3 regions of the Lactobacillus sp. UMNPBX6 genome follow, and region 1 is predicted to be linked to each of the others. Evidence: predicted binding sites of a transcription regulator. Region 1 holds the regulator's gene; each other region holds the start of a gene.
What was found. The regulator NrdR, encoded in region 1, represses ribonucleotide reductase genes. The targets are predictions, from matches to a motif close to ACACNATATATNGTGT.

Region 1 (4,646 bases):
CATACCGAATATCAATTACTTTACCATTCAAAAATAATTGGGGAGCATACCCTGCCATCACCTTACTTGCAGTATGCTTTTGAGAATAATACTCATACAAGTTAGATATACTATTTCGAATCATCTTTTGATCAATTTTATCTGCATTTGCATGAATAAATGACTGCACATCAGGATCACGCAAGGCTTGTTCTATCAAAGATTGTTCATCACCCAGATTACGCTCTTTTACAATCTTTTTAATTACATTGCCAATTGGCTCCATTTTTTCACCTACTTCCAATTATCTTTGAATCCTATTTATTATTTAAATCTTTAAATAAATTCTTCAATTGCTCGGTAGAAATGCCAGCATCCCTATCAGCCTTTTTCTTACTCCAATCAGTGCCTTTTTCGACTCGCTTTTGATAAGTTCGAACAGATTTTTTCTTACCAAAGCTATTGCGCCGCTTTTTCACATATTGCAAAGCCTGTACGGCTGTAGCCACGCCATGTTGCAGCCAGTCATTGGCAATCTTATAAGCCAAATTAGAACTAACTACTGTGTCATAAGTAAGACATGTATAGGTCAAAATGTTGATTAAGTCTTCAGGCAACCCATACTGGGTGTGCAAATTATTAATAATCTGCTTCTCATTGGCACTAGTTATACCGCCTTTTTGCGTTTTTATTTTATACAAAAATTCAGCGGGTGAACTCTCATTAGCTGCTTTTAACAGCTTTTTATCATGGTCATCCATATCTTTAATCACAGCTAATGCCTTTTTTTGCCCTTCATTTAACTGCTTTTGTACATTTTCTCTAGTATTAGCCCTCTTATAATTTTCCGCTAAAGTATTGCTAATGTCATGCATATTTAAGCTATATGAGCCATGAAGACATGGCAAGCTTTCATCTACAAATTCTTTTTCTGATAAGCCATACGTTTGGATTAAACCACGAATTTGATCTTTATTAAGGTCAATTTCACTAGCTGGAATTTGATAGCGATTATACTCCTGCTTGATAAAATCCCAATCAATACTATCGTGATCATTCACCTTGGCAGTTTCAACTTCATGAATCTTATTTTCTTGTGCGGCTTGAACCACATCACTAGACGGAGTGATTGCTTCATCCCCAGGTAAACGAAAAACATCAAAAAAGTTTGCTGACACGTCTTTAGCATTTTTTATAGGTTTTTCCCTTAATTTTGCTTCTTGAGCAAAAGCATGACTTAAATCATGAAAGGTTGATACACCAACCTTTTCTTTTAATAAACTAGCTAAAAGTGGCGTCGCAAAAAATTTGTCTGCAGCTGGAACTTGCAGCAATTTAAAAACTAAAACATTATTGAATACATTATCAGACAAAAGTGTTTGGATTAATCCTACAGCCTCTAATTTATGCAATGAATCAAATAATTGTTTCAAACTGCAGTCCAATTGCTCTTGCAATGAATATATCCCCTTCGAGTCGGAAATTATGCCATACGGATCATAATTTTGAATCAAAGTCTGATATAGCGCTACTGCTACTGCACCTACTAACGGTTGATATAATTTGATTAAAACTTTTTCATCTTCGGGAAAAAGCTTCACACGATTGGCTACATAATAAAGATGTTTGGGATCAGACGTCTCAAACATGACTAATTGCCCTTACCTTTCTTAGCCATCATGTCTTCCATAGTCTTCATGAAACTAGACATATCTTTAAATTCACGATAAATAGATGCAAAACGAATGTAAGCCACATCATCAAGATCAGCCAATTTATCCATAACGTATTGACCAATCTTCTTAGATGAAATTTCACTAATGCCTTGCTTTCTTACTTTATTTTCAACATGATCAACCAATTGCTCAAATTGCTCACTGCTAATTGGTCGTTTCTGTCCTGCAGCCATTACACCATGCAAGATTTTCTTGCGATTAAATGGTTCACGCGTACCGTCATTTTTAATTACAAGTAACGGAGCTGTTTCTACTCTTTCAAAAGTTGTAAAACGAAAACCACAATTTTCACACTCTCTGCGTCGTCTGATTGCACGGTTTTCATCACTAGGACGTGAATCAATAACGCGGGAGGCATTTTGATGACAATTTGGACATTCCATAGCTATCCCTCTTCTTTGATCTTAATTAATATCTGTTCTAGTTTATTTTCTAATTCTTTTATTGTACCAGTATTTGCCACTACAAAATCGGCCATTTTTTCTTTTTCAGCTAATGGCATCTGACTATTAATCCGCATTCTTGCTTCCTCGTCAGATAGATTATTACGCTTTTTTAAACGTTCAATCTGTAATTGCTCAGGAAGGGTAATCACTAAAACTCCATTAGCTACATGTTTTTTATCCAATCCCGCTTCAAAATACACTGGTGCATCTAAAATAACAAGAGCAAAATTCTGATATTCTTTTATCTTTGCTACTGTTTTATCGAAAATTAACGGATGCGTCAACTGATTTAATTCAGACAAGGCTCTTTTATTACTAAAAACTAATTGCCCTAATTTTTTACGATTTATTGTTTGGTCTGAATTTAAATATTCTACCCCAAAATGATCTTTAATCACTTGCCAAGATGCATTGCCGGGTTTCATCAGTTCGTGGGCAATTTGATCACAGTCAATAATCGGAATGTTTTTATTTTTAAAAAAATCATCAGCAGTACTTTTACCGGTGGCAATTCCACCTGTTAATGCTAAGACATAACTCATTTATAAATCACCTGACAATGAGGACAAAAAGTGGTTCCCCGACCATTAACCTTAATTTTTTCAAATTTAGTACCACAAACTGTGCAGGGCTCACCTACATGACCGTAAACTTGCAATTTACTTTGAAAGCCTCCAACTTGTCCATTCGCATTCAAAAAGGAATGAACTGTAGTACCTTGCAGCTTAATTGCTTCGGCAATAATTTTATTAATCTGATCATGTAATTCAGATACTTTTTCCACAGGAATTTTATTGGCCTGACTTAAAGGATGAATCTTGGTTCGCCAAAGAACCTCATCAACATAAATATTACCTAGACCAGCTACTACTGATTGATCAAGCAAAGTGTTTTTGATATTTTTCTTCTTACGCTTTAAGCCATTGATTAAATATTCTGAAGTAAATTTAGAACTATTTGGTTCTACTCCAAGCTTACCAATCCCTGTAGTTTGTCTTTCGGTGCCAGTTAAAATTAGCTGCATCCGCCCAAATTTGCGCACATCATTATACCGCAACGCTGTTCCATCAGTAAAAACAAATTCAACGTGATCGTGTTTATCCTTAGGCGCATCAGACGCAGTTAAATGATACTTTCCTTCCATTCGCAAATGAGAAACAATCGTTAAATTATCACTCAAGCGAATAAGCAAATACTTGGCGTAGCGATCAATATCGATAATCTTTTTACCAGGCAATTCAGATAAAAATTTTTCATGATCAGTCGCCACAATTTTTGGATACCACAAAATCACTTTTTTAATAGTTTTTCCCTTAACTAAAGGAAGCAGCGTTCTTCGAACTGTTTCAACTTCAGGCATTTCAGGCATTTTATCACCTACTTTGCATCATACCAATTGTGTCCCCAGCCAGAATCAGCAATTAGTGGCACATCAAGCTTAACAGCTGATTGCATTACTTTAGGCACAATCTTTTTAATTGTTTCTAGCTCATCTTTTGGTACATCAAAAATCAATTCATCGTGTACCTGCACTACCATTTTAGTCTTCAAATGTAGTTCATCTAACTTCTCTTGCATGTTAATCATTGCAATTTTAATAATATCAGCAGCTGAACCTTGAATTGGTGAATTAATAGCAGTTCTTTCAGCAAAGGCACGAACGGTGTATTTCTTAGCATGAATATCTGGCAAGTATCTGCGACGGTGCATGATTGTTTCGGCATAGCCTTTGTCACACGCTTCTTGTACTGCTTTATTCATGTAATCCTTGATTTGAGGATATTGTTCGAAGTAGTTGTCGATAAATTCTTGAGCACGTTTTCTAGAAATGCCTAAGTTCTTGGACAAACCGTAATCGGAAATACCATAAACGATACCGAAGTTAACAGCCTTAGCGTGACGACGCATCAGTGGCGTTACTTGATCTGGTGAATCCAAGTGGAAAATCTTCATCGCGGTATGTGAGTGAATATCATAACCGGTCTTGAAGGCTTCTTGCATATTTTGATCGCCCGAAACATGAGCGAGCACACGGAGTTCAACTTGTGAATAGTCGCAAGAGAAGATGTAGCCGTCTGGTTCACTTGGCACGAAGGCCTTTCTGATTTGCTTTCCTTCTTCGGTGCGGGTAGGGATATTTTGCAAGTTAGGATCCACACTGGACAGACGACCAGTGGCAGTCAAAGTTTGCAAGTAACGTGTATGTACACGACCATCTGGTTGGATAACATCAAGCAGACCCTTTACATAGGTAGATTGAATCTTGGCAATTTGACGGTAATCCAAAATTTCACTAACGATTGGGCTTTGCGTCTTTAATTGATCCAAGACTTCAACTGAAGTTGAGTAACCAGTCTTAGTCTTTTTGATAACTGGCAAACCAAGCTTTTCAAACAAAATGTGACCTAATTGCTTTGGTGAGTTCAAGTTGAACTTTTCACCGGCTTGGTCATAAATCTTGTCTTCGAGTTCCTTCAATTTAACG
Region 2 (4,646 bases), on a different contig from region 1:
CACTTGTCGATTGGAGTGTTGGTACCAAGGTAGCCTACCTTGTCGTAAGCCCAGTCCCAAACGGCTTCAAGAGCTGCTGGGTTTTGCTTCAAGTTAGGGTATTCGCAGTAGTGGATGAAACCACCAGCAGCGTATTTTGGATAATCCATTTCGAAACTCAACTTTTCAAATGGAGTTGGGTGCTTTCTAACATCGTAGTGGAATGAGTTAGTGTAGTATTCCTTGTCAGTGATGTCCTTAACCTTGCCGAACTTAGCAGTATCAAGTCTGCAGAAGCGGTCGGTCAAACTTTCACTTGGAGTTGAGTACAAGCTGTAGTGGTAGTGGTTAGGATCGTCCTTTTCCCACTTAGCACATAAGTCATGCATCTTCTTAACGATCTCAACAGTGAAGTCGTGAGCTTCCTTGTTGTGTTCCCAATCGGAACCGTAGAAGACAGTACCTACTTCGTAAAGGCCGATGTAGCCCAAGGAAACAGTGGCACGGCCGTTCTTGAAGAGGTCGTTAACGTTGCCATCTTCTGAAAGACGCTTGCCAAATGCACCGTATTGGTAAAGGATTGGTGCGTTGACTGGCTTAGCTTCGGTTACGCGGTGAGCCTTGAATTGCAATGCTTCGTGGCAGGTTTGCATTCTAACTTTGAAGATCTTCCAGAAAAGATCCATGTCGCCGTGACTTTCCATAGCGATTCTTGGCAAGTTAACAGTAACAACACCTAAGTTCATTCTGCCTGAGTTAACTTCCTTGCCGTTCTTGTCCTTCCAACCTTGTAAGAATGAACGACAACCCATCGGACACTTGAATGAGCCGGTGATTTCTTTAATCTTGTCGTAGCTCAAAACGTCTGGGTACATTCTCTTGGTTGAACATTCGATGGCAAGCTTCTTAACATCGTAGTTAGGATCACCTGGGTGCAAGTTGAGCCCCTTCTTAAGGGTGAAGAGTAATTTAGGGAAGATCGCGGTTCTGTGTTCTTTACCCAAACCAGCAATTCTGATTCTTAAAATATCTTTTTGGATTTCTTTTTCAATCCAAGAAGTACCAAGGCCGAAGCCCAAGCTAGTAAATGGTGTTTGACCTTGGCTTGAGAACATAGTGTTGATCTCGTATTCCAGGCTTTGCATAGCGTCGTAGATGTCTTTCTTAGTACGCTTCTTAGCAAAAGCATCTGCTTTTTCTTCATCGTCAATTAATTCTTTAGCATCCTTTAAGTGCTTTTCGTAGTTCTTTTGAGCAAAAGGAGCTAAAACTTCATCGGCACGGTCGAACGAACAACCACCGTATTGACTTGAAGCTACGTTAGTGATGATTTGGACAACTTGGCTGGTAGCAACGCCGATTGAGTTAGGACTTTCCATGTAGGCATTACCAATCTTGAAGCCGTTGGTAAGCATTTCTTTGAAGTCGATCAAGCAGCAGTTAGACATCGGTGAAAGTGGAGTGTAATCCAAGTCGTGCCAGTGAATGTCACCGCGAAGGTGTGCTTTAGCGATGTGTTCATGCATCATAGTCAGACCAACGGTCTTACCTACTGTACCTGCAGTCAAATCACGTTGAGTGCTGAAGACATCACTATCTTTATTTGCGTTTTCGTTAACGATGGTTGGGTCTTTATGGACTAAGCGTTCCAAACGGTTTTTAGTATCAATTTGTTTTTCCCATTCGGCAACGTCATGCTTGCGATAAGCAACATACTTTTTGGCAGCTTCAATATAGCCAAGTTCATTCAAGCTTTGTCTAAATGCATCCGCAACATCTTGTGCTGTTACAGTGTCATCATCAAGCTTATCCATAATCTTGCTTAAAATTACTGTCTTAACATCGTCCAAGCCAAGAGCGTGAATAACCATCTCCAATTTAAACAATTCGAACGGATATTTAGCGCCATCACGCTTAACAAACATTGTCGGTGTATTTAATTTCTGTTCCAGTTCTTGCTTTAACATAAAGATCAACCCCTCTAAATCTATGAATCAATCTTACCATAGAACACAATATATTGTATTCTATACATATAGAGACATCTACACCTTGTATTTAGCAAATTGCTGTCATTAAAACATTTTTGAGCAAGAAAAAAAGTTGAGAGAAATTTCTCCCAACTTTTTGGTATTTTTTGAAATATTTTTAGTTATTTTTACGCTTACGATCTACGCCAAATCCGAACAATCCTAAACCAGCGGGTAGGGATCCTAAGATATCGGTAGATTCTTTAGCACCAGTTTGTGGCAATGCCAACACACCGACAAATTTTCCAAAATTCTTCTTCATTTTGAACATCCCTCTTTCCCTATTTCATAATTAAACATATCAGAACATCAAAAAAGTTTGGTAGAAAATTTCCACCAAACTCTTAGTTTTCTAATTAATCAGCCACGTGAGTAAAAGCTGTATCCTTAACTCTTACGTAGACAGGTTGTCCTTTCCAGTAACCTGACTTGTAGTATTTAACGCCGCGGTAAGTATAAGTACGCTTTGGCGTGTTGTAATTTCTACCATCATTAGTTAAGAAGTACTTCTTGCCCAAACGACGACCATATTTATTGTAGATGTATGCCTTGTGCTTGATATGGAAAGTAGCGTGGTTAGCCTTGTAGTCGTAAACTTTCTTATCATGCTTGTACTTGTGGTATGCACGCGTACCTTCTTGAATACCTTCGTCAACTGCTCTACCGACTAAATAACCGTTGAAAGAACCCCAGAATGCATCTGAATATGGGCTAGCTTGAACGGTAGTAGCAGCTGGAGCCGCAACAGAAATCCCCATAATACCTGTCACAGCAACAATACCTAACTTTTTAATTTTCATCCTTGAAAAAATTCACTGTAATTATATCACCAACTCATTATTCCAAAGATATGAGTAATAAAAAAAGTTTGGAAATAGCTTCCAAACTTTCTGAAATATATTCAATTACTTATTTTTCTTGAAGTATTGACCCTTATTTACTTCGTAGTACTTCTTGTAACGAGCGTAGTAGTTGTGGAACATGTATTTCATCAAAAGCCAACGCTTAAAGTTACGGTCCTTGTCGTAGAAGACAGTAGTGCCATAACGGCCTTTGTGAATTAATTCTTCTGCAGTGTCCTTAGCATCGTTTTCAAAGGCGTATTCCTTAAAGATCTTAACTGGTACACCCATCCATAAAACGTGCTTAGACTTCAACTTGTTGCCGTATACAGTGTCCTTATCCTTCAAGCTGTCTTCAACGTAGTCGTCAATGTACCACTTAGCCAAGTTGTAACCGTTCAAAGTTACGTAGAAGCTTGAACGACCTTGACGCAAGTTGATTTCGAAGAACTTGTATTGACCGTCACGAGTATCGTACTTGATATCAAAGTTAGCCATACCAGTGTAGTTCAACTTTTCAAGGAAGGCTTGAACTTGTTCGTACAACTTTTCATCGTATGCTGGCAAGATAGTCATGTAGTTACCAATTGATTGTGGGGTTGGGTCTTCCAATAATGGGTGACCTAAGCACATCATCTTAACTTGGTGGTTTTTGTCAACGTATGCATTCAAGGTTCTCATGTTTGAGTCATCACCAGGAATGAAGTCTTGTAAAATAAGGTCTTCAGTATAACCGTGGGTGTAGATCTTGCCTACGATATCCTTGAATTCATTTTCATCATGAATAGTGAAAGTCTTCTTACGACCTTCGAATTGGCAGTTAAGCCATGAAACTGGGTCTTCTGGCTTAAGTTCTACTGGGAATTGGAATGGCACATCAGTGTACTTGCCTGACTTGTAATCATCCATAGTGATGATCTTAGTCTTAGGATATGGCAAACCATATTCTTCAGCTACTTCGTAGAAGCCTTCCTTTGAAATCAACTTTTCAAGCAAGTCGTAATCGATGTAAGGTACGATAAATACCTTGCTCAATTCTTCCTTATGCTTTGAAAGAAGTTCTGCATAACCATCACCACAAGCAATCAAAATTACAGGTTCCTTATGGTCCTTGTAGATTTCCATCTTTTTACGCATAACATCCATGAAAGTTGGATCTGCGCTAAAACCATGGTGAAGTTCTACGTCAACAATCTTTGAATAACGGGTTGCGGCAAGTTGTGCATCAGCCATTGCCTTAACCTTAATACCGTAAGCCTCGTTAAATGAACGAGCCATACCATAAACGTTAATGTCACTACCAAGTAAAATTGGTGTAAATTTCTTAGTCATTATCCTCAATAATCCCCTAAATTAAAGTAACTTACCTTGCTTAATCAAATTAGCAACTTCAGGTTGAACATGTTGGTACTTCTTAACAGTGTTTTCGTAATCTACGAAGAACAACTTGTACCAAACAAGGAAGGTGTAGATGGCCCAGATTTGTCTTCTGTGTGAACCATCGCCCTTGTAGTTATCATCAAGAAGCTTGATAATCTTCTTTTGATCGAAAATGTCGTTAACAAATTCTTCTTCGAACAAGCTACGTACTTGCTTGTAGAAACGTGGTTCCTTAAGCCATTGCTTGATTGGTGTTGGGAAACCAAGCTTTGGACGCTTAGCCCATTCATCAGGCAATACCTTCTCTGAAGCCTTACGAAGTGCGTACTTGGTATCATGACGGTTAACCAAGTACTTGGTTGGGATTGAGTTAGCTAATTCTGCGATCTTCTTATCAAGATATGGAACACGAACT
Region 3 (4,646 bases), on a different contig from region 1:
GCGGATGAAGTCTTCTTCACTAGGAGGAAGTTCTTCATCAGTAGGAGGTGTAGTTGGCTCTTCGGGTTTAGGCTCTTCCGGAGTTGGCTCTTCGGGTTTAGGCTCTTCCGGAGTTGGGTCTTCCGGAGTTGGCTTTTCCGGCTTAGGCTCTTCAGAAATCTGAATTTCCTCCATTGGTGGAACTAAGTCCCAACGGTGACTTTCACCTTTGATAGTAACCTTGTCTCCGATGATGTTACCATCCACGTTTACATTTGTAGTAATGTGTGCGTTTGAAGCTAGAATACTGCCTAAGTGGCAGTCACCATCAATGTTCAATGAGTTAAGGTTGGTACCAAAGTTCCACAATAACTTGTTAGCTTGACCATGCTTTTCACTAGAACCATTTACATTGTTTTGGTCTGAGTATTCTAAAACCAGATGTGTCTTTACAGTCAAGTCTCCGTTTTGAACATTAGTAACATTCAAAATGATGATTGGAGCATTTTCATCAGCAGGGATACCCTTGATAGTGATATTACGCTTGTTATCACCTGAGATGTGACTAGCATCAACTGTTACGTAAATAGGTTCTTTTCTATCACCGGCATTTTTGATTGCTTCGGAAACATCGATCCAACTGTTATTGTGGTCAGTGAAGTCAGCCTTAACACCCTCAGTTTGGCTTTGGCCTGCCCAGTTGTCTGACTTTTCACCTAATTTGTCTAACTCACCTTGAATGTCTAAAGGCTTGTCAGCTTGAATAATGTGGCTGTGCTTAATGTCAACTTTTTGCCATTTAGGTTCATCCTTAGTACCAAAGTTAACTTGAATAGCGCCACCATTTTCGTATGAACGGTATTCAATGTCTGGGCCGAAGATAACTAACTTGTTGTCACCATTAATTTTATTGAGGTGGTCAATGCTACCGATGTAGTGAATATCACCATTAGTTAAGTTGCTGGTAGCACCTGAGTTAGTGCCAAAATCGCCAGCGCCAACTTTATCTGCGGCAATATTACCAGCAATGTGCACTTGACCATCTACTTCATTACCAAAGATGTGGAAGATACCGGCAATTCCCAATGGGTGTTTTGCAGCTACTTCCTCGATATATTTTTTAATATCTTCTAATTTTTTTGTTTCTTCTTCATCCTCTTTGTCTACTTTTTCAGTATCAACGTTAATTGTTGGCTTCTTAGTAGTTGTTTCAGTTTGATTTGTATTTTCTGGAGAAGAAGTTTCAGTTTTATCAGTAGTGGTTTGATCTTCGGTGACGGTTGCATCATTAGTAGTTGCATTTTCTACCGTTGATTCTTCTTTAGCTGTATTTTCAGCTTTGTTGATTTCAGTGGCAGTTTCAGCTTGAGTATTTTCAGAAATAGTTTCTGTATTTTGAGTAATTTCTGAATTTACTGGAGTTGATTGATCATCATTTGAAGTTGAAACTTCAGTAGTGGATTCAGGAGTAATATCTTCTACTGAAGATTCAGTAGTATCTGTTGTACCCCCTCTGATTTCGATAGCGCTTATATCGATACCATCATTTACTGTAGCTGACACGATACCAGAAGTAGTGTTAGCGAAAATACCGAAAGTCAATAAAACCGCAACAGCGCCCTTACTTAATTTTCTAATTGCAAATTGTGATTTTGTTGATTTAAACATTTTTTTACCCTCATCTGGATAGTATGACAATATGTCACTAATTTACACTTATATTATATGATGGTGTGTCACTCCAGAATAGTACTTTTTGAGTACCTTTATATATTCTTAAGTATTCAAATTTGATTTTATATAGATGAAAATCAAAACTAATAATTTTTCTCATAAACACAACATATAGACATCTTTAAGTGCTATTAGCACAATATTTTGTAAGATTCAAGATTGTATAAAATGCTTAATTCGATTACAATATATATCGATGCTTTTATTAGGAAAAAGCGGATAAGGCACAAAATGTTGTGTTTTGTGAACCTAAATTTAAAGGAGTTTGTGTAGATGGAAAGAGAACACGAGAATTATTTCGTTTGGCTATTTAATCAATTAAAGGGATGGCCAATACAAAATTATTGTTTATGGTTTTTTGCTTTTGGTTTTCAATTAGCATTACTTATTCAAGCTAAGGTTACCAGCGTAACTTTAATTACTTTTATTGGTACTTTATTAGGTACGCTTTGTGTATTGGCAATTAATGCTACTAAGGCAATTAATGGATGGTTAGGATTAGTATCAGCAGCTTGCTTTATTTATGCAGGTTGGTCAGCTAAGAATTATCTTTCCATCTTTGAACAAATTGCTTATATTGCAACTTTGGACTTACCAGTTATTTTGTCAGTAAAGTCATGGAATAATGATACTAAGAACCATTTGAGAAAATTTGGCTCAAAAGAATGGTTAATCGCCATCGTTGGTACCTTGCTTGTTTATGTGGTTTCTGGTTACTTAATTGGTAAGTTCACTAATGATCCACGTCCTTGGGTTGATGCTATCAGTTTTGCTATTTCACTTACTGCCGGAATTATGTGCTTCATGCGTTACAACAACCAATACTTCTGGTGGACTGCAAGTGGTATCTTTCAACTTGTTCTTTGGGGAATCACTTACGCACAAGGTGATGCCAACTTGGCTATGGCTATCAACTCATTGATTTATGTCATTAATGATGTTTTGGCATTTACTGTTTCACCTTGGTTTAACATGGGACGTCGTCATGCTGGGCTTAAAGAAATTTCTAAATAATAAGATTTAAAAAGCAGCGCAAAAAACGCTGCTTTTTTATTATGGTAGAATTAAACAAAAAGTTGAAGAATAAGAAAATCAGGATGAAAAGCATGGCTTGAGCAAGAAGTACAAGCTGCAGGTTATAATGGAATCAATGATGTGTTCTTAGGTGAATACATCGATGGACAATTACGTTTGACCGGTTATTCTAAATAAGAAAAGAGATAAAGATGGCAGATTTTACTAAGGTAAAAGAATGGATTAAAGATGCGGATGCAGTGATCATTACTGCAGGTAATGGCATGGCTAAAGAAGAAGGATTGGACATCTTAAGTGAAGAAAACTTCGATGACCAGTTTGGCAAAATTGCCGACAAATACGATGTGCATACAATTGGGGATGCCCTTGATAAGAAATTCGAATCTTGGAGTGAACAATGGAGTTTTTGGAGTGAATTGGTGAATGAATATTCTCTTCAATACGAACCTGGTGAAACGATGCAAGCTTTAAAGAAACTTTTGCAAGATAAGGAATACTTTATTGCAACTAGTACTTTTGCTCACTTTTTTGAAAACGCTGGTTTTAATGAGAATCACATTTTCAATGTCTTTGGCGATTGGACCAGAATGCAATGTTCTAGTGGTATTAACCATGGACAAAAAGATGATCGTGAAGTAGTCAAAAAATTTTTAGTGGGTGAAGGTGAAGTGCCAAAATGTGAAGATTGCAACAGTCCAATGGAGTTGCACATGCCGCTTAATGCTAACTTCTTCCCTGATACAGATGCTAATACTCGTTTTCGTTGGTTTTTAACTGGTAATGAAGACAAGAAAGTTGTAGTTTTAGAGCTTGGCGTCGATGAGACTAGTCCACAGCTTCTTGATCCAATGGTTAAATTGGTAGAACAATTTAACCATTGGAAGTATGTAGCAGCTGATTTGGCTGATGAAGACATGCCAGATGATTTGAAGAAGAGATCAGCAGGCTTTGCAACTAGCTCGCGTGATATGTTGATGAATTTAACTAAATAGGGTGAACGATGAGTATTTACGTAAAAAACGGGGTTTTGCATGTAGATGGTGCACAAGATAAACTCCGGCAAAAGGGACAAGAAAAACCAGACTTTTTGTCTAATTACACAATGCTTGATATTGAAACAACTGGTCTTAGTCCTTTCCGTGATCGGATTACCGAACTCGGTGGGGTAAAAGTGAGAAATGGTCAAATTGTTGATCAATACACTAATTTAGTAAAATTCCCTAAAAATAATAAAGTTCCTGCTTTTATTACTAAATTAAACGGAATTACTGAAGAACAGTTAGTTAATGAAGGAATTCCTGCAGAACAGGCAATTAAGGAATTTCGTGAGTTTATCAGTGATGACATCATTATTGGTTATAATGTTAACTTTGACTTGAACTTCTTATATGATCTTAGTCAAAAGTACAACTTGCCAGTTTTAAATAATGATTATGTCGATGTGCTTCGCCTAGCAAGAGTATATTATCCGCGCCAGCATAATCGTTTGATTGACTGCATGCAGCGTGCGGGAATTGCTCAAGTAGAACAGCACCACGGCTTGGCAGATTCTCTTGATACAGTTAAGGTGTATAACGACTTTAATCAGCATTTTACGGAGGATTTATTAGAGCAGGCAATTGGCAAAATTAAGAATGTCGATTTAACTGGGGATGAAGTTGATTGTTACCAACTTGGGTTCCGTAATCCTGTTCAAGATAAAAATATTGTTTTATCTGGTAATTTACACATGTATCAGCACGATGCGGAAAAAATGATTAACAATATGGGTGGTCAAATTGATCAAAATGTAGAAAATACTACGAATTATTTGATTATGGGTGATCATGATTTCTTTAGAAAAGATAATGATGACTTGAATAGAGCGCGTTTATTGATTAAAGATGGAGCTAAGATTA

Region 2: a site for NrdR is predicted at 1,990-2,005, ahead of nrdD (anaerobic ribonucleoside-triphosphate reductase). Genes of this name have one in related genera too.
Region 3: a site for NrdR is predicted at 1,938-1,953, ahead of pnuC (nicotinamide riboside transporter PnuC). Genes of this name have one in related genera too.

The regions. Positions count from the first base shown of each region.
Region 1 is NZ_PCZD01000047.1:6,861-11,506, forward strand. It holds gene dnaI (primosomal protein DnaI) at 1-265, opposite strand, end outside; gene CP357_RS07755 (replication initiation and membrane attachment family protein) at 297-1,628, opposite strand; gene nrdR (transcriptional regulator NrdR) at 1,631-2,098, opposite strand; gene coaE (dephospho-CoA kinase) at 2,101-2,703, opposite strand; gene mutM (DNA-formamidopyrimidine glycosylase) at 2,700-3,530, opposite strand; gene polA (DNA polymerase I) at 3,539-4,646, opposite strand, start outside.
Region 2 is NZ_PCZD01000030.1:9,547-14,192, reverse strand. It holds gene nrdD (anaerobic ribonucleoside-triphosphate reductase) at 1-1,946, opposite strand, end outside; gene CP357_RS06205 (LPXTG cell wall anchor domain-containing protein) at 2,128-2,271, opposite strand; gene CP357_RS06200 (SLAP domain-containing protein) at 2,366-2,809, opposite strand; gene CP357_RS06195 (carboxylate--amine ligase) at 2,915-4,183, opposite strand; gene asnB (asparagine synthase (glutamine-hydrolyzing)) at 4,205-4,646, opposite strand, start outside.
Region 3 is NZ_PCZD01000019.1:5,062-9,707, forward strand. It holds gene CP357_RS04580 (LPXTG cell wall anchor domain-containing protein) at 1-1,647, opposite strand, end outside; gene pnuC (nicotinamide riboside transporter PnuC) at 1,987-2,727, shown strand; gene CP357_RS04595 (Sir2 family NAD-dependent protein deacetylase) at 2,940-3,740, shown strand; gene CP357_RS04600 (exonuclease domain-containing protein) at 3,749-4,646, shown strand, end outside.